4 regions of the Asticcacaulis carbonis genome follow, and region 4 is predicted to be linked to each of the others. Evidence: predicted binding sites of a transcription regulator. Region 4 holds the regulator's gene; each other region holds the start of a gene.

Region 1 (7,724 bases), on a different contig from region 4:
GCCGTCGGGTGCGCTCTATGTCCGCTTTGATAATTTCGGGTTGACGCCGTTCGACAACAAAGCCGCCGACGAAGCCATCGCCGAACTCAATCAGGCTGATGCCCGCGGCGTGATCATCGATCTGCGTCATAATACTGGCGGAGACGTCGTGACGACCATGCGTTTCATTAGCCATTTCCTCCCAGCTTTGACCGAGGTCGGCTTTTTTAAGGGCCGGAAATTCACGGATGTGAAACGTACGGATTTCTGGTCGAGACGTTATCACGGCCCCGTCATCGTCCTGATAGGGCCGGGCGCTTATAGCGGAGCGGAATTAACGGCTGCGGCCCTGAAATATTACCACCGCGCCACCCTGATCGGTCGCACGACGAATGGGTCTATGCTCGAATCGAGATATTTCAGCCTGCCTGACGGCGGCAAGGTTCAGGTGGCGGTCGCGGATTTTCATACACCAGACGGCCAGCGTATAGAAGATGCGGGCGTCAAACCGGATATAGAGGTCATCCCCACCCTGGCCGAAATTCGCACCGGCCATGATCCGGTGCTGGAACGCGCAGAAGCGGTGCTGGCCAAGGAAGCACCGCAGCGATAGATATAGCCGCTCGCAAATACGCCCGGCCTGACTCGAGATCGGCGCATTGCTGACGCTCGTTAATTGTGACTGAAAAACTCGGCGCGCGCAATTTCGCTGAGACGCAGCACCGATGCGACGGAGTTCCCTGCCGCGTTTCCGCTTTGGGTGATCGAGATTTGCCGCGCGGCCCGTCCAAACTCTCCGCCGCCGCTAGCATATAGCTTTGTTGTCGTCACAAGATAATGGACAGTGAGAGGCTGGGAGTTTGTCGAAAACCAATACCCGGCAATTTGTGCATAAATTTCTGATGGCGACGGAAGAACCCGATGTTGCATGAAAGCCTGTAGTGCAGATTTGCGATGTGGCATCCATGTTTTGCGGAGAAAATCGACACTTATCGCCGCACTTCCTGCGGATAAAGCACTTGTTTGTGCCGTAAATAGCGCGCATATTCGCCGCACAAAGAGCGGTAAATATGACTCTATATATTCATGAACTCGACACATGGCCCCATTTTGAATGGAAGATGGAGGCGATTGCCGACCATCTGGCCGCTGTGCGCCATCGTCAGGGCCTGCTTTTGGGGCGGATGCATGGTCTTGGTTTGGAACTGAAGGTCGAGGCCAGTCTGGCAACACTGACTGAAGACGTCCTCAAATCCAGCGAAATTGAAGGTGATATTCTTGACCGGGATCAGGTGCGCTCATCGCTGGCGCGCCGCCTTGGCATGGACATAGCGGGCCTTGTGCCTGCTGACCGTCATGTCGATGGCATCGTCGAGATGATGTTGGATGCCACGCAAAACTATGGCGCGCCATTGACTGAAGAGCGGTTGTTTAGCTGGCACGCCGCCCTGTTTCCTACTGGGTATAGCGGTATGACGCGGATCGTGGTCGGGGCGTGGCGCACTGAGGTGTCGGGGCCTATGCAGGTGATCTCGGGGGCTTTTGGGGCTGAGAGGATCCATTACGAAGCACCAGCGGCTTCGCGGGTCGCTAGGGAAATGTCAGATTTTCTGACATGGTTCAATGATGGCCCGGCAATGGATCCTGTGCTGAAAGCCGCCATCGCACATCTCTGGTTCGTAACCATCCACCCGTTTGATGATGGCAATGGCCGTATCGCGCGCGCCATCGCCGATATGGCTTTGGCGCGTTCGGAAAATAGCCCTCAGCGCTTCTACAGTATGTCCGCCCAAATCCGTCAGGAACGCAAAACCTACTATGCCCGATTGGAAGCGACCCAGAAGAGTGGCACTGACATTACCGATTGGATAGACTGGTTTTTGGCTTGCCTTGACCAGGCCTTTATCGGCGCTGAAGTCATACTGGCTGATACCTTGCGCAAGGCGCGAGTCTGGAAGGGGCTTGCCGGACAAAAGCTGAGCGAACGCCAAAGCAAGATCATCAATCGCCTGCTTGACGGATTTGAAGGCAAGCTGACCACATCCAAATGGGCGGCCCTGACGAAGTCTTCGCCGGACACGGCGCTGCGTGACATTACTGACCTTGTCGAGCGTGGCATCCTCGTCAAAGACGCAGGTGGTGGCCGTAGCACCAGCTATTCGCTGCCGGAATAGACCCTCAAGACAGGTATCTCTACGTCTTAACATGTAGCACTACTCAAAAGAGGCTTGCCTGTGCCGGAGAAGGCGCCTGGCCATTGTCATCACCCGGCCTATCCAGCTTCGTACCACGTGCAACGATCTTCAGCGCGGCGTCCGGTAGGGGCCTCTGCAGCTTCAGCGCTTCTTCCGTGGGTGCCGTCAGCCATGTCTCGACTTCTTCAGCGTTACGAAGAAACACTGGCATGGCCTTCGGGTGGATGGCTTTGACCTCTGCATTCGCTTCGGTTGTCAGGAAGGCGTAGAGATCGTCCGTTGTCTCGCCGTCCTTCATTTTGCGCACCGACGTCCATTGCGGCGTCCAGATACCAGCAAAGAAGAAGAGAGGGCGGGTCTCATCGAGAGCAAACCAGGTATTCTGTTTGGAGCCGGATGCTTGGTCGGGTTCGCAAAACGAGGTCGCGGGCACGACGCAGCGGCTTTCCACCCCCAAATATCGGCGCCAGTGCGGCGAAGCGGTATTGCGGACATTGGTGACGCCGGAATCATAAGACTTGCCTTCGAGCGCAAATTTAGGTGATGGCATGCCCCATCTCGTCATCGCCAGTTCCCGGCCTTCAGATGTGTTGCGCACAACAGGCCCCCAGCCATTGGCGAAGATGGCGGGCATGGCCTGCAGATTATCGACTGCACTCGTCGCCTTCATGAAGCGAGCCAGTTCGCGAATGGCGTCCTTATTGCTCGTCATCGAATAAAGGTTGCACACGATCTGCCTCCCGGAGGTGAACTCAGATTGTCCCCAACAAAGGGATGGACGCAATCACTTTTTTTCATACCGCATCTTAGGCCGCATGCTGGCCGTTAAGACATTGTTCCGGTGCTGGAATCCACCACGATAAGATTCGCGAGAGACCTGACTCAGACCTCGCGTCGCGTACCCGAGCCATTAACCCCCGTTGACTCCTTTTTCAAAAAAGAACAAATAAGGAACATTATGTCTATGTCGGGGCCAAACGCCTCTCTAACCTCGCTCCAGAAAGGATCGTGTATGTTATGCCACCCGCCAATGCCGCCGTCCTTACCGAACTCAGGCAACAGATCGAAGGGATCGAGGGGGTTGTTCGCCGTAGCCGGACCGTCCTGCCCTTCGGTATCGAGGCGCTTGATCGTCACCTGCCTCAAGGCGGGCTGGCCCTTGGCGCCCTTCACGAGATCGCTGGCGGCGCCCATGGAGCGGTAGATGGCGCGGCGGCGGCCTCGTTTACGGCCGGTATCGCAGCGCGAACGGGTGGCAAGGTCCTGTGGTGCTACAGCCAGGCCGATCTGTTTGCCCCGGCACTTGCGCAATCGGGCTTGAGCGAAGAACAGGTCGTCTTTTTTGAAGCACGGGATGAAGCCTCGATCCTTGGCTGTTTTGAAGAGGCGCTGCGCCACGGCGGGCTATCTGCCGTTGTTGCCGAGCTGTCAGACCTGAACCGCGTCTCATCCCATCGTCTGCAACTGGCCTCAGAGACGTCGGGCACCATGGGTCTGGCCTTGCGAAGATGGCGCAGACCCGTCGATGCGCGGGACTTTGGCAATCCCACCGCAGCCTTTACGCGCTGGCGGGTGACAGAACTAAATTCAAGACCTTTACCCGTCCGCGGTGTGGGACGCGCCCGGTGGCAGATTGAGCTGATGCGCTGCCGAGGCGGCGAATGTGCGGATTTTGAAGTGGAAGCGTGCGATGACAAGGGTTTTATCGCTTTATCTTCCGACCTGGCCAACAGATCGGATGCGAAGGGGACTTGGCGACAAGGCGCCACCGGCTGATGTCCCATTAGTCCTTAAAGGGTCGGATGGCAGGCGGCGGGTCATAACGGCCGTTGATGATCTGGCTCAGGCCCTTGGCATCCATATCGGTATGCCCGTCGCCAGGGCAGAATCCCTGTTTGCTGATCTGACTATTCTGGACGCCGATCCTCATGGTGATGTTGCTGATCTGGAAAAGCTCGCCCTCTGGGCCTTGCGGCTCTATGCCCCCATCGTCGCTGCCGATCCGCCCGACGGGCTCGTTCTGGATATTGAGGGAGCCGCCCACCTCTATGGCGGTGAGGCGGGTCTTTTGTCTGATATCATCAGACGGCTGGCTGAGCTTGGGTTTACGGCCCAGGCGGCGCTTGCCGACACCTGGGGGGGCGCGCATGCCCTGGCGCGTTTCGGGCAGCAATCGATGCGCATCATTGAGCCGGGTAAGACTGCAGAGGCACTCATCAATCTGCCCATAGCGGCCTTGCGGTTACCGGCTGAGATGATGCCGGATCTGTTACTGCTGGGTTTTGACACGATTGGGGAACTGGCTGCCAGGCCGAGAGCCCCGCTGACCCAGAGCTTTGGGCCCAAGCTGTTCCGCCGTGTCGACCAGGCCTTTGGTCGACTGGCTGAGCCGATTGAACCTGTGCAATCGCCGGAGCTGATTTCGGTCGAGCGGGTCTTTGCCGAACCGATCGGCGCTCCGGAGACCTTGCAGAAATATACCCGTCGCTTAACCGATATGATGTGTGACCGTCTGGAAGCGTCGGGCCTTGGCAGTCGTCGCCTTGATCTGCATTTTACGCGCGTCGATAACCGCATCGAGACCATCTTCGTGGCGACGGCCAAGCCGGTGCGTGATCCCAGGCGTTTAAGCCATCTGCTGTGCGACAAGATCGAGACCGTCGATCCCGGCTGGGGCATCGACAAGATGGTCATGAAAGCTGCCTTTGTCGAACCCCTGGTGCCCAAACAGACCGTCGCCCACTATTCGGCGCCGCCCAGGCCCGATGTCGAAGAGCTATGGGACACGATCACCAATCGCTATGGCAGGCAGAGCCTCTACCGCGCCGTATCCGTGGCAACCGATATACCCGAGCGCGCGGTGAAGCGTGCGCCGCCCACCTCGACGGAGATCGGCTCAAGGCGTAACGCGGCTTTTCGCCGCCCACAGCGCATCTATCGCCGACCTGAGCCGATCATGGCTCTGGCCGCCTTGCCCGATCATCCGCCGCGCGCCTTTACCTGGCGCGGTCAACGTTACAGCGTCCTCTGTGCCGATGGCCCTGAGCGTGTGCGCGGTGAATGGTGGTGCAGCGACAATGAGAAGGGCAAGATACGCGACTACTTTATCCTCGAAGTCGATAATGGCGAGCGCTTCTGGGCGTTTCGGGCAGGTGACGGCCAAAATGAGGGGACGGGTTCGCTCAACTGGTATCTGCATGGAAAGTTCGACTGACCATGGCGGATTATGTCGAACTGCAATGCGCTTCCTATTTTTCCTTTCTGCGCGGCTGCAGCGCACCGGACGATCTGTTCGCGCAAGCCAAGGCCCTGGGCATGGAGGCTCTCGCCATCACCGATCGCAATACACTGGCCGGTATCGTCAGGGCGCATGTTGCGGCAAAAGAGACAGGTGTCCGCTTGATCATCGGCTGTCGTCTTGATCTTAAGGATGGCATGTCTCTCCTGATCTACCCGATCGACCGTGCGGGATATGGCCGTCTTTGCCGCCTGTTGTCTCTGGGCAAGGGCCGTGCTGGGAAGGGCGGCTGTGACCTCGAATGGTCGGATGTCGAGGATTTCCATGAAGGCCTGATCGCTATCTTCATCCCTGACGAAGCCGACGAGTTGTGCGCGGTCCGTCTGCGCAAGTTCAAGCAGGTTTTTGCTGAGCGTGCCTATATGGCCCTGACCTTGCGCCACCGCCAGAACGAACACATGCGCCTGCATGAGCTGTCGAACCTCGCGTTCAAGCACCGGGTTCCAACCGTCGTCACCAATGACGTGCTCTACCATATTCATGAGCGCGCCATGCTGCATGACGTTGTGACCTGCATCCGCAACCGCTGCACCATCGACACCATGGGTGATCTGCGCCACCTCTATGCCGACCGCTTCCTGAAGTCTCCGGAGGAAATGGGACGGCTGTTTTCCGACTACCGCCAGGCCATGGCGCGCACCGTCGAGATCGCCGAGCGCTGCCGGTTCTCCCTGTCAGAGCTGGAATATCAATATCCGGAAGAGAAGATCAGCCAGAAGCTGTCGGCCATCGAAGCGTTAAAGCGCCTGGCCTGGGCCGGGGCCAAGTGGCGCTATCCGGACGGCGTGCCCGATAAGGTCATCAAGCTTCTCAAGCACGAACTCGACCTGATCGGGCGGCTCGATTACGCGCCTTACTTTTTGACCGTCAATGCCATCGTCCAGTTTGCGAGGTCTCGTGACATCCTCTGCCAGGGCCGCGGCTCTGCCGCCAATTCCTGCGTCTGTTATGTGCTCGGCATCACCTCGGTTGATCCCGACCGCAACGACCTTCTGTTCGAGCGCTTTATCTCGGAAGAGCGCAAGGAGCCGCCCGACATCGATGTTGATTTCGAGCACCAGCGCAGAGAAGAAGTCATGCAGTGGGTGTTTGAGACCTACGGCCGCAATCGCGCCGCCCTGACAGCCGTTGTCACGCGCTTCCGCACACGTGGCGCGCTGCGCGACACCCTGAAGGTGCTGGGCTTTCCCGAAGACACGATCAAGACGCTCGCCTCATCGATCCGCCACTGGCATTCGACCGGCTTCAGCGAAGAGATGGCAGCTGAGCTTAATCTCAACACCCAAGACCGGCGGCTTCGTCTCGCCTTTGAGATCCACCTGCTATTGCTCGATGTACCGCGCCAGCTCTCCCAGCATCCGGGTGGCTTTGTCCTGACCCATGATCGGCTCGACGAACTCGTACCGATAGAGCCTGCGCGCATGAAGGACCGCCAGGTCATTGAATGGGACAAGGACGATATCGACGCCGTCAAGTTCATGAAGGTCGATTGCCTGGCGCTGGGCATGATGTCTTGCATGAAGCGGGCGTTCGATCTTCTGGCCGAGCATAAAGGCATCCATATCGATATGGCCTCGATCCCGCCGGAAGATCTGAAAACCTATGCCATGATCCGCAGAGCCGATACGATTGGCACCTTCCAGATCGAAAGCCGGGCTCAGATGTCGATGCTGCCGCGCACCAAACCACGCACCTTCTACGACCTGGTCATTCAGGTGGCGATCGTCCGGCCGGGGCCGATCCAGGGCGACATGGTTCACCCGTACCTACGCCGCCTCGAAGGCCTGGAGGAGGTGACATTCCCGACGCCGGAACTGGCCGCCATCTTAGGCAAAACAATGGGCGTGCCGCTCTTCCAGGAGCAGGCCATGAAGGTGGTCATTGTCTGTGCTGGCTTCACTGCCGGACAGGCCGATCTTGTCCGCCGGGCGCAGGCGACGTTCAAGAAGACAGGCGGCATAGGGCCGCTGGCGCTGGACATTATCAATGGCATGAAGGGCAATGGCTACACCGAGGAGTTTGCGCTCACCCTGGTCAAACAACTGGAGGGCTTTGGCTCTTACGGCTTCCCCGAAAGTCATGCCTTCAGCTTTGCCATTATCTCCGAAGCCTCCTCCTGGATGAAGTGCCACCATCCAGATGTCTTCCTGGCCGCCATCCTCAATAGCCAGCCCATGGGCTTCTACGCACCGGCCCAGCTCATTCGTGATGCGAAACTACATGGCGTCGAGGTCAGGTGGTTCTGCGTCAAT
Region 2 (7,724 bases), 340 kb from region 4:
ATATCGATTTCAGCACGACCGAATTTACGGTCAACATAGGTATCGATATTGTCCATCGGCCCCGGACGATAGAGCGAGATCAGTGCGGTAATTTCCTCCAGCGAGCCGCAGCGCATCTTGCGCAACGTGTCGCGCATCCCCTGACTTTCAAGCTGGAACACGCCGATCGACTGACCGGACGCCAGCAGTTCATAGGTCGGCGCGTCATCGAGAGGCAGGGTTGAATAGTTGATATCGATGCCGCGTTTTTTAAGATAGTTTTCGGCGCGCTTCAGCGTGGTCAGCGTTTTCAACCCCAGAAAGTCGAACTTCACCAGACCGGCGCTTTCCACCCATTTCATATTGAACTGGGTAGCCGGAATATCGGAACGCGGATCGCGGTATAGCGGCACCAGTTCCGTCAGGGGGCGGTCGCCAATAACGATACCGGCGGCATGGGTCGAGGCGTTGCGGTAAAGCCCTTCCAGCTTCAGCGCCGTATCGAGCAGGTTCTTAACCGACTCTTCTTCGTCGCGCGCCTGTTTCAGACGCGGTTCTATTTCGATAGCCTGAGCCAGGGTGGTGGGATTGGCGGGATTATTCGGCACCATTTTCGACAGGCGATCAACCTGACCAAGCGGCAACTGCATCACCCGCCCGACATCGCGCAGCACGGCGCGCGCCTGCAAGGTGCCGAAGGTGATGATCTGCGCTACCCGGTCACGGCCATACTTTTCCTGCACGTAGGAAATGACCTCTTCACGCCGTTCCTGACAGAAATCGACGTCGAAGTCGGGCATCGACACGCGCTCAGGATTGAGAAAACGTTCGAACAGCAGGCCAAAGCGCAACGGATCGAGATCGGTGATGGTCAGCGCCCAGGCCACCAGCGAACCGGCACCTGAGCCCCGTCCGGGCCCGACGGGAATGCCGTGGTTCTTGCCCCATTTGATGAAATCCGACACGATCAGGAAGTAACCGGGAAACCCCATCTTCTGGATCACGCCCAGTTCACGTTCCAGACGCGCCCAGTAATCCTCTTCCGGGAAGGCCAGCTTGACCTGTTTGAAGCGCGCCTTCAGCCCTTCGCGCGCCTGAAAAGCCAGTTCCTCGGCCTCATTCCGGCCTGCACCGGTATCAAAACGCGGCAGGATCGGATCGTGCTTGTTGACCAGAAAGGCGCAGCGCCGGGCGATTTCCAGTGTATTGTCGCAAGCCTCAGGCAGGTCGGAAAATAATTCACGCATCAGGCTCGCCGGTTTGAACCAGTGATCCTTTGTCACCTTGCGTCGGTCATCCTGCCCCAGATAGGCACCGTCCGAAATGCACAGCAGAGCTTCGTGCGCCGAATAGAGATCCTCCGTCGCAAACTGCACATCATTGGTGGCTACCAGCGGCACATCATGGGCATAGGCGAATTCCACCAGCCCCACCTCGGCAGGACCGCCCCTGGCTCCACCGTTCAGGCTACCGTCATGACGTTGTAATTCGATATAAAAGCGATCCCCGAAAGCCGCCTGCATGGCCTGCAAGGCCACCTTCGCTTCATCGGGCCGGTTTTGCCGGTACAGCACGTCAATCGGCCCATCAGGCCCGCCGGACAACAGAATCAGCCCTTCATGATGCGCCGCCACCATCTCCCACGGCACGAATTGCTCATCAGCGGAATCAACATAGGCATGGGAAGACAGTCTGGTGAGATTGAGATAGCCCTGCTGGTTTTGCGCCAACAGGACAAGCGTAGGAATACGCGCCCACCGCTCCGTGCCGGTGCCACCAATGCCCTTAACCGGCAGGGCGCAACCGATAATCGGCTGGATACCCGATTCCTTACAGATTTGAGAAAACTCAAGCGCGCCGAACAGATTGCAGCGATCTGCGATACCAACAGCCGCCATACCCTGCTTCTGCGCCAGCTTGCCCATATCATAGGCCTTGATCGCGCCTTCGAGCAGCGAATAGGCCGATCTGACCCGCAGATGGATAAACTCATCACTCACGGCGCGCACTCCCACACATGCTGACGCCCGGATGTTTCAGCGGCTCAGGCCGCCAGCGACACCACATGGCAGACGAGGACAACAAAGCCCGTAACGGCGGCGAATGACAACAGGTTATGCAGCGTGCTGACCATTTTTCCACATCCTCTTAATGTTCGACTTACGTTCTAAATTCTCTTTTTGTTCTTTATTCTTGTTTTGTTCCGCACGCAAGCGTCTTTTTTATCCCCAAAGAGAACAAAATAAAAACCGGTTGATAAGATTGTGGATTTTCAGCGGTTCTGATTTGGCGCGCCGGTCAGGCCGGCACCAGCCGCCCATTCTCAAGCCGCACGATGCGATCCATATGTGCCGCCAGTTCGACATTGTGCGTAGCAATGACAGCGCCGACGCCCTGCGCCTTGATGATGGTTTTCAGCGCTTCGAAAACCTGCTGTGACGTGACCGGGTCGAGATTACCGGTCGGTTCATCCGCCAGCAGAAGCCGCGGCTGATTGGCCAGGGCACGGGCAATGGCCACGCGCTGCTGTTCGCCGCCCGACAACTGCCCCGGCAGGTGATCGAGCCGTTCGCCCAAGCCCAAGGCCGACAGAAGTTCACGGGCCCTGGCCTCGCTGTCGGCGGGCTTTCGGCCCAGAATATTCTGCGGCACCATCACATTGCCAAGCGCGGTGAATTCCGGCAGCAGATGGTGAAACTGATACACAAAACCAATATGATGCAGGCGCGCGCGCGTCCGCACGGCTTCGCTGGCACCGGCATAGTTTATGCCGTCGATCATGATCTGCGCGCCCGGTGCGGCTTCGAGCAGGCCTGCGGCGTGCAGCAGCGATGACTTGCCTGAGCCGGAAGGCCCGACCAGCCCCACCAGTTCGCCAGCCTCGACATCGAGATCGGCTCCTTTCAGCACGGCCAGTTTTCGCCCGTCGCCGATATCGTAATCACGAGTCAGACCCTTGAGGCTCAAGACCTTATTCATAGCGAAGTGCCTCCACCGGTTCGAGCTTGGACGCCCACAAGGCCGGGAAGAAGGTGGATATACTGGCCGCCAAAAGCGAGGCCACCACCACGAAGATCACCTCGGACGGCTCCATCTTGGCGGGCACATGATCGAGATAATAGATGTCCTTGTTGAACAGCGAAGTATGGAACAACCATTCGAGGAAGTCCTGAATCTGGCGGATAAAGGTGCAAAACAGCACGCCGATCAACAGACCGCTGAAGGTGCCCGTGGCACCAATCGTCGTACCGGTCAGGAAAAAGATGCGTGAAATCGCGCTCCGGTCCGCCCCCATCGTGCGCAGGATCGCCACGTCGCGCGTCTTGTTTTTGACCAGCATGACGATGCCGGAAATAATGTTGAGCATGGCGATAATGACGATGAAAAACAGGATGAAACGCATGGCGTTACGCTCAACCTTCAGCGCACCCCACAAGGGCGCGTTCTGCTCTTTCCAGGTGGCGATCACCGCCCCCTGCCCCGCCGCCTGATGCAGGGCCGGCAGGTAGGACTCGATGTCATAGGGCTTGTCCACCTTCAGCTCGACCGTGTCCCATTCATCCTCGCGGTCGAAGAAGAGCTGCGCCTGCTGGATTGGCATATAGACGAAGCTTTTGTCGATCTCGCTGACACCGCTCTTGAACACGCCGCCCACCGTATAGACCTTGCGGCGCGGCGTGGCCCCAAAGGCGGTCGAGCCGCCCGGCGACACTAGAGTCACCTGATCGCCCGGCAACAGGCCCAGTTCATTGGCCAGGCCATCGCCCACCAGCACCACATTGCCACCATAGTCACCGACGCCGAACTGCGCCATCGAGCCGCCTTTCTCGATGGTGCCGGAAACGATCGGCGTCTTTTTCAGGTCTTCAGGCACGACGCCGCGCATATAGGCGAGACTTGTTTCGCCATGCGCACTTTCGATCAGGCCCGGCGAATCGATCAGCGGTGTGGCTTCGGTGACGCCCGGTACAGCCTTCAGGCGCTTCAGCATATCATCACGGTGGGCGAAATCATCGATCACCTGACCGCCGACATAGGCATGACCGCCAAAGGCCAGGGTGCGCGACATCAGTTCGTCGCGGAAACCGTTCATGATCGACAAAACGCAGATCAGCGCCGTCACCGCCAGCGTAATCCCAACAAAAGAGATGATGGCGATCACCGCAATACCGCCATCCTTGCGCTTGGTGCGCAAATAACGCATGGCCAGGTCGATTTCCCAGCGCTTAAAGGCGAACATCGACAGGACAGCGTTCATGGCGATCAGGCTTTCGTCAACTGAGCCGATAACTGGGCAAGCGCGGCATCCAGGCTGAGCGACTGGCGCTCACCGGTGGCGCGGCGTTTCAGTTCCACCTCGCCCGCCGCAATGCCCTTGGGGCCGATGATCAGTTGCCAGGGCACGCCGATCAGGTCCATGCTGGCAAACTTGGCACCGGGGCGCTCGTCGCTGTCGTGATAGAGCACATCCCTGCCCGCCTTTTGCAGGGCCGCATAGGCCTGTTCGCAGGCGGCGTCGCAGGCGGCATCGCCGACGCGCAGGTTGATCACGGCCACATCGAACGGCGCCACGCTGTCGGGCCAGATCATGCCGGCCTCATCGTGGCTGGCCTCGATGATCGCGCCGAGCAGGCGCGATACGCCCACGCCGTAAGAGCCCATATGGACGGTGATGTCGCCTTCGGGGCCATTGACGATGGCCTTCATCGGCTTGGAATATTTCTCGCCGAAATAGAAGATATGGCCCACCTCGATACCGCGCGCCGAAAGCTGTTTATCGGCGGGCACTTCAGCGAACTTATCCGGCTCGTGCATGTCTTCGGTGGCGGCATAGAGCGCCGTGCGCTGATCGACCTGCGCCTGCAAATCGTTCCAGTCCACATCGGGGCCGGGCGCGGCCATATCGACCAGATCCTTGTGGCAGAAGACGGCGCTTTCGCCCGTATCGGCCAGAATGATGAATTCATGCGACAGATCGCCGCCGATCGGGCCGGTATCGGCGCGCATCGGCACAGCCTTCAGCCCCATGCGGGCGAAGGTGTTGAGATAGGCCACGAACATGCGGTTATAGGCACGGCGCGCGCTGGCCTCATCGACATCGAACGAATAGGCGTCCTTCATCAGGAATTCGCGGCCACGCATCACGCCGAAACGCGGGCGCTGCTCGTCGCGGAACTTCCACGAAATCTGAAACAGGTTGAGTGGCAGGTCTTTATACGAGCGCACACTGGCGCGGAAAATGTCGGTGACCATTTCCTCGGCAGTGGGCCCATACAGAAGATCGCGGTCGTGGCGATCCTTGATGCGCAGCATTTCCTCGCCATAGTCTTCGTAACGGCCCGATTCGCGCCACAGATCGGCCAGTTGCAGGGTTGGCATCAGAAGCTGCACCGAACCGGCGCGCTGCATTTCTTCCTCAACGATGCGCTCAATCTTCCTCAGAACCTTCAGCCCCAGCGGCAGCCAGGCATAGATACCGGCGGCCTCCTGACGGATCATGGCGCCGCGCAGCATCAGGCGATGCGAGACGATCTGGGCTTCGGAGGGGTTTTCTTTGAGCAAGGGCAGGAAGAAGCGCGACAGGCGCATGGTTGTCTTTTCCGTCAGTTGATAAGGTTGGGGCGCACGCTAAACAGGTTGCGCCGCGCCGTGAAGCGTTTTTGCAGGAGAATTGCGGCGAAATTGGCCGGATCAGTGAATTTCCGGCAAGGGGATGTGAATCACATACATCAACAGCATCACGATGGCCCAGAAACCAAGCGCCACCAGTGAGTTGAGCCGCATCTTTTTACCGATCTGATGAACAATCGGCGCGCCGGGATCATTGCCCTTCTGGGTTTCGGTGCCCGCTTCATGCGGGCTTTGATTACCACCGATCGGCAAAACGGCGAACAGAGTCACCCACCAGATCATCAGGTAGATGGCGGCGCTGGTAACTATCTTGCCGATCATGATGTTTCCTCATTCTGGTTTTAATCCAGCCCCAGACTTTCCTCCACCCCTAATACCAGATTGAGGTTTTGTACAGCCGCGCCCGAAGCGCCCTTGCCGAGATTATCGAACACGGCCACCAGATTGGCGGTTTCGGCTTCGGGATCGCCAAACACATGAATCAGCAATTGATTGGTATTGGCCAGCAGGTCGCCATTCAGCGAAGCCGTCGCGCGGCTGTCTTCCAGCGAAGCCACCGACACGAAGCGCTCGCCGTCATAGGCGGCGCTCAAAGCATCGTGGATCGTGTCGAGATCGGGCGCATCGGGCAGAGCCCACAAGGGCAGCGGCACTTCCACGATCAGGCCTTGCGGAAAATGGCCAACCGTTGGGCTGAAGATCGGCGACGATTCCAGACCGCTATACAGCGTCATTTCCGGCAAATGCTTGTGGCGAAGGCCTGTGGCATAGATGCGCTCATGACCGGCTCCGCTTTCGAACTCGGCGATCATCGCCTTGCCGCCGCCCGTATAGCCCGACAAAGACGAAGCGGTCAGCGGAAAGAAGGGCGCGATCAGGCCGGATTCGACCAGCGGCCGGATCAGGGCGATAAAGCCGGTGGCGTGACAGCCCGGATTTGAGATGCGCTTCGAGGCGCGGATCAGATCGCGCTGCTCCACGTCCTGACCATTGGGCATTTCGGGAAAGCCATAGGTCCAGCCTTCGGCCACGCGATGTGCGGTCGAGGCGTCGATCACGGCGACATCGGGATTTTCGATCAGACTCACCGCCTCGCGCGCCGCCTCATCAGGCAGGCACAGGATAACGGCATCCGCGCTGTTGAGCGCATCGCGCCGCGCATTGACATCCTTGCGCCGGTCGTCGGACAACCGGATCAGCTCGATGTCGGCGCGCTTTTCCAGCCGCTCACGAATCTGCAAACCGGTGGTTCCGGCTTCGCCGTCGATAAACACCTTATGGGACATGAAATGCTCCGCATTTGTGATCCGTGCTTTCCGTGTTTTCCGTGGTTAAAATCCTTCGCCAGCGCAGATGGCGGCATAGATGCATTGAACCACGGAAAACACGGAAAGCACGGAAGGAAAAAGTGTCTTAAGCCCCCCACATCTGAGATGTGGAGGGAAGTGATGATCCCCCCTCCTCCCCATATATGGGGAGGTGTCGGCGCAGCCGACGGAGGGGTCATTTCGAAAACCAAGGAAAAAGCGCTTCGGTTTCCCGAAGCGCTTTTTGCATGGATAATAATACCCGTGCGCTTAACGCTTCGAGAACTGGAAGCTCTTACGCGCCTTGGCGCGACCGTACTTCTTACGCTCAACGACACGCGAGTCGCGGGTCAGGAAGCCAGCCGCCTTCAGAGCGCCGCGCAGGCCCGGCTCATAATAGGTCAGCGCCTTGGACAGGCCGTGACGGATCGCACCGGCCTGACCCGACAGGCCCGAACCCTGCACCGACACCATGATGTCGAATTGCGTGGCGCGTTCGGTCAGGTTGAGCGGCTGAGCGATCATCATGCGCAGAACCGGACGTGCGAAATACACTTCCTGCTCGCGGCCATTGATGATCCACTTGCCGGAACCCGGCTTGATCCAGACGCGGGCAATGGCGTTCTTACGCTTGCCGGTGGCGTAGGCGCGGCCCAGCTTGTCGAGTTGCTGCACGCGCACGGCAGGCGCTTCAACCGGATTGGACGACAGGGAAGCCAGGGCTTCCATACCTTGAGTTTCGGCCATGTTTACGCGCTCCGGACGTTTTTGCGGCTCAACGACTTGAAGTCGATGACTTCCGGCTGC
Region 3 (7,724 bases), 540 kb from region 4:
GCCACAGCACCCTCGGCAATGGCCTCGTCGGGCGTCATCATCTTGGTCGAGGCGGCGGCATTTTGCAGGATGACCGCATTGACCTCGGCCTCGATGCGCGTGATCTCTTCGTCGCTCAAAGGCGCGCCGTGGCTGAAATCGAAACGCATCCGGTCGGCATCGACCAGTTGGCCCTTCTGCGCCACATGCGGGCCCAAAACGTGTTTGAGCGCGGCGTGCAGCAGGTGCGCCGCCGAATGGTTAGAGCGCGTGGTGGCGCGTTTATGGGCATCGACGTGCAGTTCCACCTTGTCGCCCAGCTTCAGGCTGCCCTCGACAATCTCCATGCGGTGCACGATCAGCTCACCGGCATGACGATGGGTATCGCGTACGCGCGCCTTGCCATGCAGCAGTTCGGCCGTGCCGGTATCGCCCGCCTGCCCGCCGCCTTCGGGGTAGAAGGGCGTCTTTTCAAACACAACCTCAACCGTATCGCCGGCATGGGCTTCTTCGACGCTTTCGCCGTCCAGCACCAGGGCCTGCACATGGCCCTGAGCATCCAAATGCTCGTAGCCGACAAATTCCGACGCGCCAACGGCGTCGCGGATGGCGAACCATTCGGCGGCCACGGCCTTTTCACCGGAGCCCGTCCAATGTTCGCGGGCGCGATTGCGCTGTTCTTCCATCGCCACCTCAAAGGCCGCCGTATCGACGGTCAGGCCACGGGCGCGCACGGCGTCCTGCGTCAGATCGAGGGGAAAACCATAGGTGTCGTACAGCTTGAAGGCCGTTTCACCACTCATCACGTCGCCCGATTTCAGATCACGTGTCGCCTCATCGAGCAGGTTCATGCCGCGCCCCAGAGTGCGTCGGAACCGTTCTTCTTCCTGACGCAACGTATCGACGATGCTGGCCTCGGCGCGTTTCAGTTCGCCATAATGATCACCCATTTCAGCGACCAGCGCCGGCACCAGACGATGCAGCAACGGCGTTTCGGCGCCGAGCAGATAGGCGTGGCGCATGGCGCGGCGCATGATCCGGCGCAGCACATAGCCGCGCCCCTCATTCGACGGCGTGACGCCATCGGCGATCAGGAAGGAGGATGAGCGCAGATGATCGGCGATGACGCGGTGCGACGGCAGGGCCTCGCCCTCGGCCTTGACGCCGGTGGCGGCAACGGAGGCGGCAATCAGGTTGCGGAACAGGTCGATGTCGTAATTATTATGCACGCCCTGCAAGACGGCAGCGACGCGCTCCAGTCCCATGCCGGTGTCAATCGATGGCTTGGGCAGGTTGAGGCGGGTGCCGTCCGGCTGCTGATCATATTGCATGAAGACCAGATTCCAGATTTCGACGAAACGGTCGCCGTCCTCTTCCGGTGTGCCCGGCGGGCCGCCCCAGATATGATCGCCGTGATCATAGAAGATTTCGGTGCACGGGCCGCACGGGCCGGTATCGCCCATCGACCAGAAATTATCGGAACCGGCGATGCGGGCGATGCGCGATTCGGGCAGACCGGCGATCTTTTTCCACAGATCGAACGCCTCATCATCATCGATATAGACGGTGGCCATCAGGCGGTTCTTGTCGATGCCGTAATCTTCGGTGATCAGTTTCCAGGCAAATTCAATCGCCTCAGCCTTGAAATAGTCGCCGAAGGAGAAATTGCCGAGCATCTCGAAAAAGGTGTGGTGGCGCGCTGTATAGCCGACATTATCGAGGTCATTATGCTTGCCACCCGCCCGCACAACCTTCTGCGATGAGGTGGCGCGTTTATAGGGCCGCGTTTCAGCGCCGGTAAAGACGTTCTTGAACGGCACCATACCGGCATTGGTGAACATCAGGGTCGGGTCATTGTGCGGCACCAGCGACGACGAACTGACGACCTCGTGGCCCTGCTTCGCAAAATAATCGAGGAAGGCCTGGCGAATTTGATTGAGCGTAGGCGAAGTCGTCATGAGCTAAACGGAAAACCGCTCCGGCTAAGGGAATATGAATATCGCCCGTATATAGAGGCGCTTATCCCCAAGCGCAAAGACCTTTCGGCATCTGCGGCATATTTCGTGGCGCGTTCTGCGCAGCAAAGCATAAAAAAGACGCCCCTGTCAGGAGGCGTCTTTCCGATCAGGATGACGGGCTGGGATTGGGGATCGGTACCGCCGCCCCGACCGTAAGCCTTACAGCGACTCATCGCCTTCATTGGCGTCGGGTTCCGGCGTGCCGAGCAGTTCTTCCGACAGGACGTTCGATTTGTGGCGGATGCCCATTTCGATTTCCTTCGCCATTTCGGGATTGGCCTTCAGGAATTCGCGGGCATTATCACGTCCCTGACCGATGCGCGTCGAATTATAGGAGAACCACGAGCCGGATTTCTCGACAATACCGGCCTTGACGCCGAGATCGATGATTTCGCCGATCTTCGAGATACCGTGACCGAACAGAATATCGAATTCCACTTCGCGGAAGGGCGGCGCGATCTTGTTCTTGACCACCTTGACCTTGACGCTGTTGCCGATGTTTTCATCTCGCACCTTGATCGCGCCGGTGCGGCGAATATCCAGGCGAACACTGGCGTAGAATTTCAGCGCATTGCCGCCGGTCGTCGTTTCGGGCGAACCATACATGACGCCGATCTTCATGCGGATCTGGTTGATGAAGATGACGATGCACTTCGACTTGGAGATCGAGCCGGTCAGCTTGCGCAAGGCCTGGCTCATCAGGCGCGCCTGCAAACCGGGCAGGCTGTCGCCCATATCGCCTTCGATTTCAGCGCGCGGCGTCAGCGCCGCCACCGAATCGATCACCACAATGTCCACCGCGCCCGAACGCACCAGCGTATCGGTGATTTCCAGCGCCTGCTCACCATTATCGGGCTGCGACACCAAAAGATCATCGAGATTGACCCCCAGCTTACCGGCATAGGTGGGGTCAAGCGCGTGTTCCGCATCCACAAAGGCCGCTGTGCCACCCGCCTTCTGGATTTCGGCCACCGTATGCAGGGCCAGGGTGGTTTTACCCGATGATTCCGGGCCATAAATTTCGATCACCCGCCCCTTGGGCAGGCCGCCAATGCCCAGCGCCATATCAAGGCCCAGCGAACCGGTCGATACCGATTCGATTTCCTGCACCTTGCCATTGGCCCCCAGCTTCATCACCGAGCCCTTGCCAAAGGCCCGGTCGATCTGCGCCAGCGCTGCTTCGAGCGCCCGTTGTTTTTCTGCTTCGTTCTTAGCCACGAGTTTCAATACCGCCTGCGACATAACCAATCCCTTCTATGTCACGATTCCCCGCCCCGATGTGGGATTTCACGGATCATCTGTTCTCCTGACAGAAAATGTACCCCATTTGTTCCAAGTTCGCAATATGTTCTAAAAAATAAATTTTGCGGAACCTGGTGCGGGCGGCCGGACTCGAACCGGCATGGGGTTGCCCCCGACAGATTTTAAGTCTGTAGCGTCTACCATTTCGCCACGCCCGCTTAAAAACCGTGCGGTCTTCGTTTTGCGCACGTCGAGACGGATTGCAAGCGAAAGCCGCCCGCAAGGCCGTTTTTCAGCATGGTGTGTGCGATCAGACGCTGATGTCTTCAAGCAGAGCAGCGGGATTGCGCGCCTGCGCCTCGGCCACCACCGGTTCGAGTGCCGTCAGCAGCTCCGTGCGGGCCTGATCGACCTGATCGGCGTCGAGGCCCCGAATCACAAGCTGGGTGCCGAATTCGCCATCGGTGGACATACCGAAAGGATAGCTGCCCAGCGACAGTTCGGGATAGCGCCTGGCGGTTTCGCGCAGGGCGTCGGCCGCCCAGCTTTCGCCGATATAGATCAGCTTCAGCGTGCGCGAAACCGCCTGTCTGCCGGTGCGCAAACGCGGGGCGACGTCCTGCAGCATGGATTCCATGATCTTGGGCACGCCCGCCATGACGAAGACATTGCCAAGCTGGAAGCCGGGGGCGGCCGATACCGGATTTTTGATCAGATCAGCGCCCTGCGGAATGCGCGCCATGCGGCGGCTGTTGGCGTTCAGTTCCCATCCCATTTTCAGCGCCCGCGCCTGAAGAATGTCCAGCGCCTGCGGATGTTCGCTGATGGCGACGCCAAAAGCCTTCGCCATGCAGTCGGCGGTGATGTCGTCATGGGTGGGGCCGATGCCGCCGGTCGAAAAGACATAATCATAAGCCCCGCGCAGGGCATTGACCGCCGTGATGATCTGGGCCTCATCATCGTGGATCATGCGCACCTCGGCCAGGTCGATGCCCAGCGCCCCTAAAAAGCGGGCAATGGTGTTGACATTGGTGTCGATGGTACGGCCCGACAGGATTTCATCGCCAATGATCAGGATAGCGGCGGTGGGATTGTTTGGCGTCATGGATCGGTCAGGCTCCGCTTAAGGATCAGGCGTGGTGGGAGGCTTATACAGCCCTTACAGCCAACACGCCAAGCCTTTAGCACGGCACATCAGGCCGGTGCGTCATCGGGCGTGACGCGCATCGGCTTGGGCGTGCGTCCACCCAGCGCCACCACGGCCATCAGGGCCGGCACCAGCGCCGCCTCCTGCCCCGGCACGGCGAAATAGCGCGGTTCCCAGTCGGGTTTGAACTTTTCCTTGTAGGCGCGCAGGCCTTCGAAATTGTAGAATTCTCCGCCCAGTTCCCAGATGAGCGAGGCCAGTTTCGGCCAGGCGCTCGACAGCGGCTTGGCACGTAATCCGGCCAATGGTGCCAGACCCAGCGAAAAATAGCGATAGCCGTGTTCCCGGGTATAAAAGATCAGTTGCAGGAACAGATATTCCATCGTGCTGGGCGGCGCATCGGGCGCATAGCGCATCAGATCGATCGACAACAGGGTGCGATCCTGCGTCGGCCACAGATTGGCGAAGGCGACGATCTCACCGCCGACACGCAGCACCGCCACTGGCGTCAGGCGCATATAATCGTCCTGAAAACAGCCTAGCGAATAGCTCTTTTCCTTGGCGGACTTACCCTTGAGCCAGGCATCGGACACGGCCTTCAGCCGATCCAGTTGCGGGCCGACATCTTCGGGCGCGATGACCTCAAACTCCGCCCCCAGCCCCTCAAAGCGCTTGATGGTCTGGCGGAAACCATAGCCCTTCTTGCCAGCCAGATCGAAGGCGGCGACATCGACCATCGCCTCTTCTCCGATCTTATAGGGGCGCAGGCCCAGATCGATCATCAGCGGCAGCAGATTGGGGCTGACCTGATAGAAGCTTAAGCGTGCATTGCTGAGTGAAGCCAACTCTTTAAGCTGCCAGCACAGGGCCTCGGCCTCGGCCTTGGGGCCGATCGGTTCGCCCATCACCACCCATTGCTGACCCGACACGCCGTACATGATGAAGGCGGTCTGATCGTCGTTCCATAAGATGTGTTTGTCGCGCAACAGGGCCAGCCAGGCCTGTGGATTGGAAGCCCCCGCCACCACGGTTTTCAGGCGCTCGACATCTTCTTCCTGCGGTTCGGGTGGTAACTGGCGTGCAATGCCGAACAGCCTGTACAACAGGATCAGACCCGCCGTCACCGCCATCACCACCAGCCCGCGCAAAAACCGCGACGCCGAGGCGCGATATGAGAAATGCACCCACATCGAATGGGCGTAGGGCACATGCTGATAGGCGTAAAACCCGCTCCAGACGATCACGCCTAAGGTGGCGATACTCAGCCCCGCCCAGATCGGATTGATCGACAGGCTGAGCAGATTGGAGCGACGGTTGAAGGCGTCCTTACACGGGATCAGCAGAAGGGCGCAGATGGTCAGCAAGACGGCAGGCACCACGGCCAGTTCGCGCGTCAGCGACACCACCGCCGCCAGACAAAACAAAAACATGGCCATGTACCAGGCCGTATCGATGCGTTCCCACAGACCGCGCGCCACAAACAGCATCAACACGCCGCTGGCCGTGCCGATGGCGTGCGAAAATTCGACGAGGCCCAGAGGCAGCCACCGGACGACATAGGGCATGAATTTCGGATCAATCGGCGTCAGCACCGACACGAGCAGCAGCCCTCCCGCCGCAAACATCACCACCGCAAACAGTTGTGGAATCAGGCGGGTAGCGGAATCGAGCAAGATATGTTGGATAGTAAGATCGCGATTCATGCGCGTTGTGATCCGGCCCTGCCCTGACCCCATGCGGTCAGCCGACTCACCTATACAGTGAATTCCGTCAAAAATCAGGTCTTATCAACCGGCGCGCTCGCACCAGCTATCGCGCACCGACAGCGCCTGGCACAGAGCTTCGGCGTGCGCGCCATCGGCCACCGGCCCCACCTTCAGGCGCACCATCGCCTGACCGCTGGCCGTGGTGATGGGCTGAAAGCGCGCCTTGTAGCGCAATGCCACCGGATATTGGGTCTGCAAATGATCCCAGGCGGTGCGGGCCGCCTGCACGGACGAGAAAGAGCCGACCTGAATCAGGCGGTTTGATTCCGCAGACGCAGCCGGCGAGGGTGCGACGGGGGCCTTCGCGGCCAACATCGTGCGCCCGGATGTGCCTGACGGCATAACAGACTGAACAACGGCCTGAGTAGCCGCCTGCGCGACCGCCTGAGTAGCCGTTTGGGCGGCAGCCTGCAAGATCGGCAGGTCAGGCAGATCGCGCGCCGCCTGCAAACGGGCGCGTGCAACCGTATCGGCGGGTAAAACCCGCAAGGGCCCGCCATCGTCCGGCGGCGGCATTTTGAGCGGATCGACCACGGCGAAGGTCACCTTATTGGGCTCAGCGGCCTGCGGCTTGAAAAGGCCACCTTGCCCCACCGTCATGGCCTTGGCGGTGCTCACCAGCAGGCGCACATCGTTCTTGGTTAGTCTTTTCTGCGCCGGCTGGCCGCTGTCATCGACCTGAACGGCCTTGAGATCGGCGAAGGTCTTGCGCAGATTGCTGTTGTCGCAGCCATTCAGGCCCAGCGCCAGACTTGCGGCGGCGCAGACAATCCCTACTTTACGAAGATGGGCAAGATCGGTCATAAGCCCGACTATGCGCCCGGCGGTTTAAATGCCGGTTAGGGAGCATGGTTAATGACCAAAAAAACGGAAACCTATATGCCGGATACTGCCGCCCTGCCCCGCATCGCCCACGCCCGCACGCTTAGCGATCTGCGCCGCCAGAGGGAAACCCTGACCGGTCGCGTGGCCTTTGTGCCGACGATGGGTGCCCTGCATGAGGGCCATCTCGATCTGGTGCGCCACGCCCGCAGCCTGGCTGATCGGGTGGTGGTGTCGATCTTCGTCAATCCACTGCAATTCGCCCCCCACGAAGACCTCGACCGCTATCCGCGCGATGAGGCGGGCGATCTGGCGCGGCTGGAAAGCGTCGGCTGCGATCTCGTCTATCTGCCGACGCCGGACGTTTTGTATCCGCAAGGCTTTGTCAGCCGGATCGACATGGCCGGGCCTGCGCTCGGCCTGGAAACGGATTTCCGCCCGCAATTCTTTTCCGGCGTAGCCACGGTCGTCTCCAAGCTGTTCCATCAGGTGCGCCCCGATGTCGCCGTCTTCGGTGAGAAGGACTATCAGCAGCTGGCCGTCATCCGCACGATGGTGCGCGATTTCGACATGGAGATCGAGGTTGTCGGCCTGCCCACGGTGCGCGAGCCCGACGGACTGGCCCTGTCGTCGCGCAACGCCTATCTCAGCCCACAGGAGCGCGCCACAGCGCCCAAACTGCATCAGGTTTTGCAAGAGGTGCGCAACGCCGTGCTGGCGGGCGAAGATGCGGATGCCGCCATCGCGCGC
Region 4 (7,724 bases):
TGTGTTTTCCGTGGTCAATAAAAAAGCCCGCCCCGGCAAACCGGAGCGGGCTTTTTATTTGGATCAGGAGCGCTCTTAGCCGCGTTGCGAAATCGGCACGAATTCGCGTTGCGTGGAACCCGTATAGAGCTGGCGCGGACGGCCGATCTTCTGCGAAGGATCCTCGATCATTTCCTTCCACTGGGCGATCCAGCCGACGGTGCGCGCCAGGGCGAACAGCACGGTGAACATGGTGGTCGGGAAGCCCATCGCCGACAGGGTGATGCCGGAATAGAAGTCCACGTTCGGGAACAGCTTGCGTTCAATGAAATATTCGTCGTTGAGCGCGATGCGTTCCAGTTCCTTAGCGACCTGGAACAGAGGATCGTTCGGATCGCCAACGGCGGCCAGAACCTCGTCAGCCGACTGTTTCATCACCGTGGCGCGCGGGTCATAGTTTTTGTACACGCGATGGCCGAAGCCCATCAGCTTGTACTTGCGTGCCTTCACGCCTTCGATGAACTCAGGAATACGCTCCGGCGTGCCGATTTCCTTCAGCATGTTGAGCGCTTCTTCGTTGGCACCGCCATGCGACGGGCCCCACAGGCAGGCAATGCCAGCGGCGATACAGGCGAACGGATTGGCACCCGACGATCCGGCCAGACGGACGGTCGAGGTCGAGGCGTTTTGTTCGTGATCGGCGTGCAGGATGAAGATGCGGTCCATAGCGCGGGCCAGAACCGGGTTCACCACATAGTCTTCCGCCGGTACGGCAAAGCACATGCGCAGGAAGTTTTCGGCATAGGACAGATTGTTGCGCGGATGCACGAAGGGCTGGCCCAGGCTGTATTTGAAAGCGCGCGCGGCAATGGTCGGCATCTTGGCGATCAGGCGGTGCGCCGAGATTTCGCGCTGTTCGAGATCGTGGATGTCGAGGCTGTCATGATAGAAGGCCGACAGGGCGCCGACCGCACCGGTCATCACGGCCATCGGGTGGGCGTCGCGGCGGAAGCCGGAGAAGAAGCGGTCGAACTGCTCATGCAGCATGGTGTGGCGCGTGATGGTCGATTCAAACGACTCAAATTCGCTGGCTGTCGGCAGTTCGCCATGCAGCAACAGGTAACAGGTTTCGAGGAAGCTCGAATTGGAGGCCAGTTCGCCGATCGGATAACCGCGGTGCAGCAATACGCCGGCATCGCCGTCAATAAAGGTGATCTTGCTTTCGCACGAGGCGGTGGAGGTAAAGCCCGGATCATAGGTAAAGGCGTCGGTGGCCGCATATAATTTGCGAATATCAATCACGTCGGGGCCGAGCGTGCCTTTTTGCACGGGCAGTTCGACGGTCTTGTCACCTAGGTTTAAAGTCGCATTCGTGGAAGTCTGGGTCATTACGCTTGCCTCAGAAAGATAGTGAACCCCATAAGGGTTTGTGCGGCGCAACTAAAATCAGCGTCGCGCCTGCTATATAAACATGCGGCCTAAATGAAAAGGCCCCCTTGCAATCGTGACAGGCTTTCTTCACGGCCAAGGCTGGCAAAAGTGCGCGAAATATCAGGTGCGGGGTGACCGCCGGAGAGCAGGCCGCGCAGTACAGGGCCGATCTTGCCGAAGCCAACACCTTCATTTTCCACAAAGTTTTTTAAAGCCATGTCGATGGCCCCGGCATCCCAGGCACTCCACCCTAACACATTTTCGTGAAGACGGTGAAGACGCGCAACGGTTTCCGGAATCAGCAGGTTTTTTGTCTTGTCATCGATGGTGAAGGGGCCCTTCGCCAGTGCAAACTGTACCAGTTCACCCAGTTGCACCAGAGTCTGGGCGCGCTCGCGCACCAGCGGCAGGGTGCGGGCCAGCACGGCGCGGACAGCCGGATCGCTGATGCGGAGGCGCTGCGCCATCAGATCGGTCAGGCGCTGCGGCGCGCAGGCGCGAATCCAGTGGGCGTTGACCGAGCCGAGTTTGGCGAAGTCGAGACGGGCAGGGGCCTTGTTGATGCCGGTAATATCGAACCATTCGACCGCTTGCGCATCGTCGAAGATTTCGTCATCGCCGTGCGACCAGCCGAGCCGCGCCAGATAATTGCGCATGGCTTCGGGCAGATAGCCGAGCTCTTCATAATCACCAACAGCCTGCGCGCCGTGGCGTTTGGAGAGTTTCGCGCCGTCCGGCCCGTGAATGAGCGGAATATGGGCAAAAACCGGCACCGGCCAGCCGAGCGCCTGATAGATCAGGCTCTGACGGGCGGCATTATTAAGGTGATCGTCACCGCGGATAATATGGGTGACGCCCATATCGTGATCGTCGACGACGACGGCAAGATTATAGGTGGGGCTGCCATCCGAGCGCAGCAGGATCAGGTCGTCCATGTCTTTCGTATTGAAAGCGACCTCGCCCTGCACAGCGTCATGGATGATCAGGGGGGCGTTGAGTGGCCCCTTGAAACGAACGACATGCGGCTTTTGCATCTCTTCCACTGAAGGTGTGCGGTCGCGCCACGGCGAGCGCAGCGCATGGCCATCTTGGCGGGCCTGTTCGCGGGCGGCGTCGGTTTCTTCCGGCGTCATGAAGCAGGCATAGGCATGGCCCGACGCCAGCAATTGGGCGGCGGCGGCCTTGTGACGGTCTTCACGGGAATGCTGGAAGACGATCTCGCCATCGCCTTTCAGGCCCAGCCAGTCAAGCCCGGCAAAGATCGCATCGACGGCTGCCTTCGTGGAGCGTTCGCGGTCGGTATCTTCGATGCGGATCAGGAATGTACCGCCCATGTGTCTGGCATACAGCCAGTTGAACAGGGCCGTACGCGCTCCGCCGATATGCAGAAAGCCCGTCGGCGAGGGTGCGAAGCGGGTGACGACTTGCGTGTGCGGTGCGGACATGGTCACATAGCCAGGAAATTGAGGAAAGATTGGCTTGCTCATAGAACGCTCTGCGCGGGCAACCAAGTGCTATCTGTCCGGACGGGGGATGAAAACAGCGGTTTGGCAAGAGGTGGGGGCACGCGCAACGGCCATATGGCAGCAGCAGGCCGGGCGGTTGTTCCTATGGTTTCCGGTGGCGTTCGGTTTCGGCGCGGCGGCCTATCTGGCCCTGCCGTTTGAACCGGCGCTTGTCTGGGCTGTTGTGCCCGCCATCCTGATGGGGGCCCTGCTGCTGGCGATGTGGCGCTGGCCTGCGGCGGCGCGTCTGACCGGGCCGGTGGTGCTGATCGCTTTTTTTGCCTTCGGGCTGGCGGTGGCCAAATTGCGCACCGAGCATGTGCGCGCGCCGGTGCTGAACCCCGACCATTCGACCTATAGGGTGCAGGCTTTTGTCATTGACAATATATCGCCTTCCGCCGATTCGCCGCGTCTGCTGCTGGCTCCGTTCGCCATCAAGGGGATGGCGGCGCGCGATGTGCCCTTGCGCCTGCGCGTGTCGCTGCGACCGGGGGTGATCGCGGCGACGGGCCTGAAACCCGGGGATGCGATCAGTGTTTTCGCCATCCTCAATCCGCCGCCGGAACCTTCCCTGCCGGGCGGCTATGATTTCGCGCGCGCCGCCTGGTTTCAGGGTATTGGCGGTGTGGGGCTGGTGCCGGGTGCGCCGGAAAAGATCGCCGCCCCCGTGCATGGATGGCGGCTCGATCTGATCCTGCGGCTCAATCGCCTGCGCTGGAACATCACGCAAAGGCTTGTGGAATCGATCACCCCCGTCTGGCATGACGGCGGCAGGCTCGGCGGCTTTGCGGCGGCTCTGGTGACGGGGCAGGAGGCTTTCGTACCGCAAGCTCTGATCGTCGATATGCGTAATTCCGGGCTGGCGCACATCCTGTCGATTTCCGGCGTACACATGGCTGTGGTCGGCGGTTTTATCTTCTTCGCCCTGCGCGGATTGATGGCGATGATACCGGTTCTGGCGCTCAATGCGCCGATCAAGAAGATCGCTGCGGCCTTAAGCATGGTGTGCGTCCTGGCCTATCTGGCCATTTCCGGCGCGCCTGCGCCCGCTGTGCGTTCGGCCGTCGTGGCCTGTATCGCCTTTACGGCTATTATGCTGGATCGTCGCGCCCTGTCCCTGCGCGCCCTGGCCATCGCCGCCCTGGTGGTGATCGCGCTGACGCCCGAAGCGGTGGTTCAGCCTGGTTTCCAGATGTCGTTTTGCGCCACAGCGGCGCTGCTGGCCCTCGCTGAAGCTCTTCAGGCACCGGTCAGCGAAATCAGCGTGCCCATGTGGGTGAAAACAATTCAGTCGATTGTTCACGGTTTCTGGTTGTCGCTGGTGGCTTCACTGGTGGCGACGGCGGCCACAACGCCCTTCGCCATTGCCTATTTCAACCGTTTTTCGGTCTATGGCCTGTTGTCCAATCTGTTTGAATCGCCGATTACCGCCTTTATCGTCATGCCCGCTCTGGCGCTCGGCACGGTTCTGGCCGCTACGCCGCTGGGGCCACTGTTGCTCAATGTAGCGGCGGGCGGGCTGTGGCTCATCGCCCATATCGCCGCCTGGACATCGGCCCTGCCACAAGCCGTTATAGGCTGGCCGTCCACCGCCAGCTATATTTTGCCGGTTTCGCTGTTCGGCGTAGTGTGGATATGTCTGGTACGCGGCCCGGTGCGTTGGCTGGGCCTGATCGCCGCCACGGCCATCCTGTGGTGGCCGCGCCTGCCGGTTTCCGACATCTGGGTCGATCCCGATGGCGGTAACGCTGCTATTCGCATCGGCCACGACGCCTATGTCCTGCGTCCGAAAGTCCGGCAATTCGGCTATGTGCAGTGGACGCAGCGTTACGGACTGCAACCGCTTGACGCCGATACCCGTCAAAAATTTTATACCTGCAAGGGCTATGCTTGCATTCCGCAAGCTGCATCGCCTTACCGTGTCGGCTTCTGGTTTTCCAATGTGCCGCCCAAACCCAAGGTGCTTGATTCTCTGTGCCGTTCAAGCACACTCGTCGTCCTGCGCAATCCGGTCGGCGACTGGCCGCAAACTTGCTCAGGCGTCAACCATATCAGCGCCGGGGATTTCCGCCGCCTCGGCGCGCTCGAACTGACCCGCACGCAAAAAGGCTGGGCCATCCGCGCCGGGCAGCCGCTGCGTGGCCAACGCTACTGGTCAAGCCCTTCGGATGCTGAATTAGGTCAGTGATAACGCCGCATCAGCCCGACAAGGCGGCCCTGCACCTTGACCTGGCCATCATTATAGATCTGCGTCTTATAGGCCGGATTGGCGGCTTCAAGTGCAATCGACGCGCCTTTTTTGCGCAAACGCTTGAGGGTGGCGGTCGCATCATCAACCAGAGCCACGATAATCTCGCCCGACTGCGCCGTATCGGTTTTGCGGATCACCACATAATCGCCGTTGAGAATACCGGCATTGATCATCGAATCGCCTTCGATTTCGAGGACATAGTGCTCGCCCGCCCCCAGCATGGCTTCCGGCACGGCCAGACGGTCGCGTTCCTGCCCCATCGCCTCAATCGGCACGCCCGCCGCGATCTTGCCCAGCAGGGGCAGGTCGCGCGTTTCATCAGTGACCGCGCGCGGCGCTTCGGCGGGCTTCGTGCCTTCAACGACCTGCGGTACAAAGGCCTGACGGCCACGCGGCGGTGCTGAGGTGGTGGCCTGATCCGGTAGCTTGATGACCTCAAGCGCGCGCGCCCTGTGCGCCAGACGGCGAATAAAGCCGCGCTCTTCCAGCGCCGTGATCAGGCGGTGAATGCCGGATTTCGACGCCAGATCGAGCGCTTCCTTCATTTCATCGAAAGAAGGCGACACGCCGGTTTCCTTGATCCGTTCATGGATGAACATCAGAAGTTCGCGTTGTTTGGTCGTCAGCATCGGGACACCTTTGCATTTTTCCGCCCACAATATGGCGCGGAACAAGTCATGAACCTATGCAAAATGTTCTATATGTGTTCCGGTTAATGTCAAGCTAATGCCGCAATTTTTTAGCGAGAAAGCAGTTTTTTCGCGGCTTGCGTCACATCGCCCTGACGCATCAGGCTTTCGCCGACCAGCATGGCGGTGGCCCCGGTCGAGGCCAGTCGCGCCACGTCCTCGGCGGTAAAGATGCCGCTTTCGGCCACCAGAATATGCTCTTTGCCGACCATGACCGACAGGTCTTCGGTCACCTTCAGATCGACATGAAAATCCCTGAGATTCCGGTTATTTATGCCGATCAGTTTGGATTTCAAACGCAAGGCGCGCGTCATTTCCGCTGCGTCATGCACCTCGACCAGCGCATCCATGCCGAGGTCATGGGCTGCGTCGATCAGATCGCCCGCCAGAGCATCGTCGATCATCGCCATAATGACCAGAATCGCATCGGCGCCGAGGCTGCGTGATTCGGCCACCTGCCAGCTATCGACGAGAAATTCCTTGCGGATGCAGGGCAGATTCACCGCCGCGCGCGCCGCCTGAAAGTGTGATTCGTGGCCCATGAAGCTGGGCCCGTCGGTCAGGATCGACAGACACGAGGCACCGCCCGATTCGTAGGCGCGCGCCAGAGACGGCGGATCGAAATCATCACAAATCAGACCTTTGGACGGCGAAGCCTTCTTGATTTCGGCAATCAGCGACAGACTGCCCGGACGCTGATCGGTCACCAGACGCGCCGCAAAGCCGCGCGGCGCATCCGCCGCTTTGATCGCAGCATCGAGATCGGCCTGTGTGACAGCTTTTTGGCGCGCCGCCACCTCTTCGCGCTTATAATTGGCGATGCGTTCAAGAATATCGGTCATGTCGTCTCCAGAGGCGGGGTGGCGCGGATCAGCGCCGCCAGCGCAGCCCGCGCCCGGCCCTGATCAATCACATCGCCTGCCAGAGCAATACCTTCGCGCAGGGTTTCGACCTTGTCGGCCACCAGAAAGGCAGCGGCGGCATTGAGCATGACGATGTCACGATAGGCGCTTTTTTTACCGTCGAGCAGATCAGTCAGTTCGCGGGCATTATGATCGGGTGCGCCACCGATCAGATCAGCCAGAGCGGCGCGCGGCAGGCCCACGGCTTCCGGTGTAATTTTGAACAGGCGCACAAAGCCGTTATGATATTCAGCCACGTCGGTTTCGCCCGTCGTGGTCAGTTCATCGAGGCCCGAACCATGCACGGCCCACGCCCTGACCGCCCCCAACTGGCCAAGCGCCTGCGCAATCGGCTCAACAAAGCGCAAGGACGGCACGCCCATCACCTGACGCTTAGCGCCTGCCGGATTGCTCAAGGGGCCCAGCAGGTTGAAGATGGTGCGAAAGCCGAGCTGCTGACGGATCGGCGACACATGACGCATCGCACCGTGATGGGCCTGAGCGAACATGAAGCAGATGCCCGCCTCATCGAGCGCCGTGCGCTGCTGATCGAGTGTCGCTTCCAGATTGACGCCGAGCGCCGCCAGCACATCGGCTGTGCCCGATTTCGAGGTGATGGCGCGGTTGCCATGCTTGGCCACTTTCAGCCCGCCGCCCGCCGCCACGAAACCGACGGCGGTTGAGATATTGAGTGTATGCAGGCCATCGCCGCCCGTACCGCACACGTCGATGACATCATAAGGGTGATCGAGATGGATGGCGGCCTTGCGCATGGCGCGGGCAGAGGCGGCGATTTCGCCTACGGTTTCGCCGCGTATTTTTATTGCCGTCACCGCCGCCGCTACCTGTGCAGGCGTTGGTTCGCCACGCAGGCAGGCAGTGAAGAACGATTCGGCGTCGGCCTCATCGAGCGTTGATCCGTCGGCCAGTCGGGCCAGTAGGGGTTTGAAGGCGTCAGACATAGAGA

The links. Region 4 encodes LexA, which represses DNA repair genes until DNA is damaged. Its sites were predicted from a motif close to ATGTTCNCNANNTGTTCT; they were not measured.
Region 1: the regulator LexA is predicted to act here: its motif matches at 3,114-3,131, upstream of QB905_RS14830 (ImuA family protein).
Region 2: the regulator LexA is predicted to act here: its motif matches at 2,131-2,148, upstream of dnaE (DNA polymerase III subunit alpha).
Region 3: the regulator LexA is predicted to act here: its motif matches at 3,332-3,349, upstream of recA (recombinase RecA).

Annotation. Positions count from the first base shown of each region.
Region 1 covers NZ_JASERT010000003.1:107,296-115,019, forward strand. The annotation lists gene QB905_RS14815 (S41 family peptidase) at 1-592, shown strand, start outside; gene QB905_RS14820 (Fic family protein) at 1,050-2,153, shown strand; gene QB905_RS14825 (SOS response-associated peptidase) at 2,197-2,904, opposite strand; gene QB905_RS14830 (ImuA family protein) at 3,192-3,950, shown strand; partial or broken gene QB905_RS14835 (Y-family DNA polymerase) at 3,913-4,248, shown strand; gene QB905_RS14840 (DinB/UmuC family translesion DNA polymerase) at 4,432-5,388, shown strand; gene QB905_RS14845 (error-prone DNA polymerase) at 5,391-7,724, shown strand, end outside.
Region 2 covers NZ_JASERT010000001.1:1,201,235-1,208,958, forward strand. The annotation lists gene dnaE (DNA polymerase III subunit alpha) at 1-1,979, opposite strand, end outside; gene QB905_RS05845 (ABC transporter ATP-binding protein) at 2,278-2,958, opposite strand; gene QB905_RS05850 (lipoprotein-releasing ABC transporter permease subunit) at 2,951-4,237, opposite strand; gene proS (proline--tRNA ligase) at 4,243-5,568, opposite strand; gene QB905_RS05860 (DUF1467 family protein) at 5,671-5,931, opposite strand; gene argC (N-acetyl-gamma-glutamyl-phosphate reductase) at 5,952-6,896, opposite strand; gene rpsI (30S ribosomal protein S9) at 7,188-7,664, opposite strand; gene rplM (50S ribosomal protein L13) at 7,667-7,724, opposite strand, start outside.
Region 3 covers NZ_JASERT010000001.1:1,399,394-1,407,117, forward strand. The annotation lists gene alaS (alanine--tRNA ligase) at 1-1,937, opposite strand, end outside; gene recA (recombinase RecA) at 2,157-3,239, opposite strand; tRNA gene QB905_RS06760 (tRNA-Leu) at 3,372-3,457, opposite strand; gene QB905_RS06765 (competence/damage-inducible protein A) at 3,550-4,344, opposite strand; gene QB905_RS06770 (phosphatidylglycerol lysyltransferase domain-containing protein) at 4,434-6,089, opposite strand; gene QB905_RS06775 (SPOR domain-containing protein) at 6,174-6,956, opposite strand; gene panC (pantoate--beta-alanine ligase) at 7,032-7,724, shown strand, end outside.
Region 4 covers NZ_JASERT010000001.1:860,625-868,348, reverse strand. The annotation lists gene gltA (citrate synthase) at 76-1,368, opposite strand; gene gltX (glutamate--tRNA ligase) at 1,458-2,855, opposite strand; gene QB905_RS04240 (ComEC/Rec2 family competence protein) at 2,944-5,103, shown strand; gene lexA (transcriptional repressor LexA) at 5,097-5,795, opposite strand; gene trpC (indole-3-glycerol phosphate synthase TrpC) at 5,906-6,697, opposite strand; gene trpD (anthranilate phosphoribosyltransferase) at 6,694-7,719, opposite strand; gene QB905_RS04220 (anthranilate synthase component II) at 7,712-7,724, opposite strand, start outside.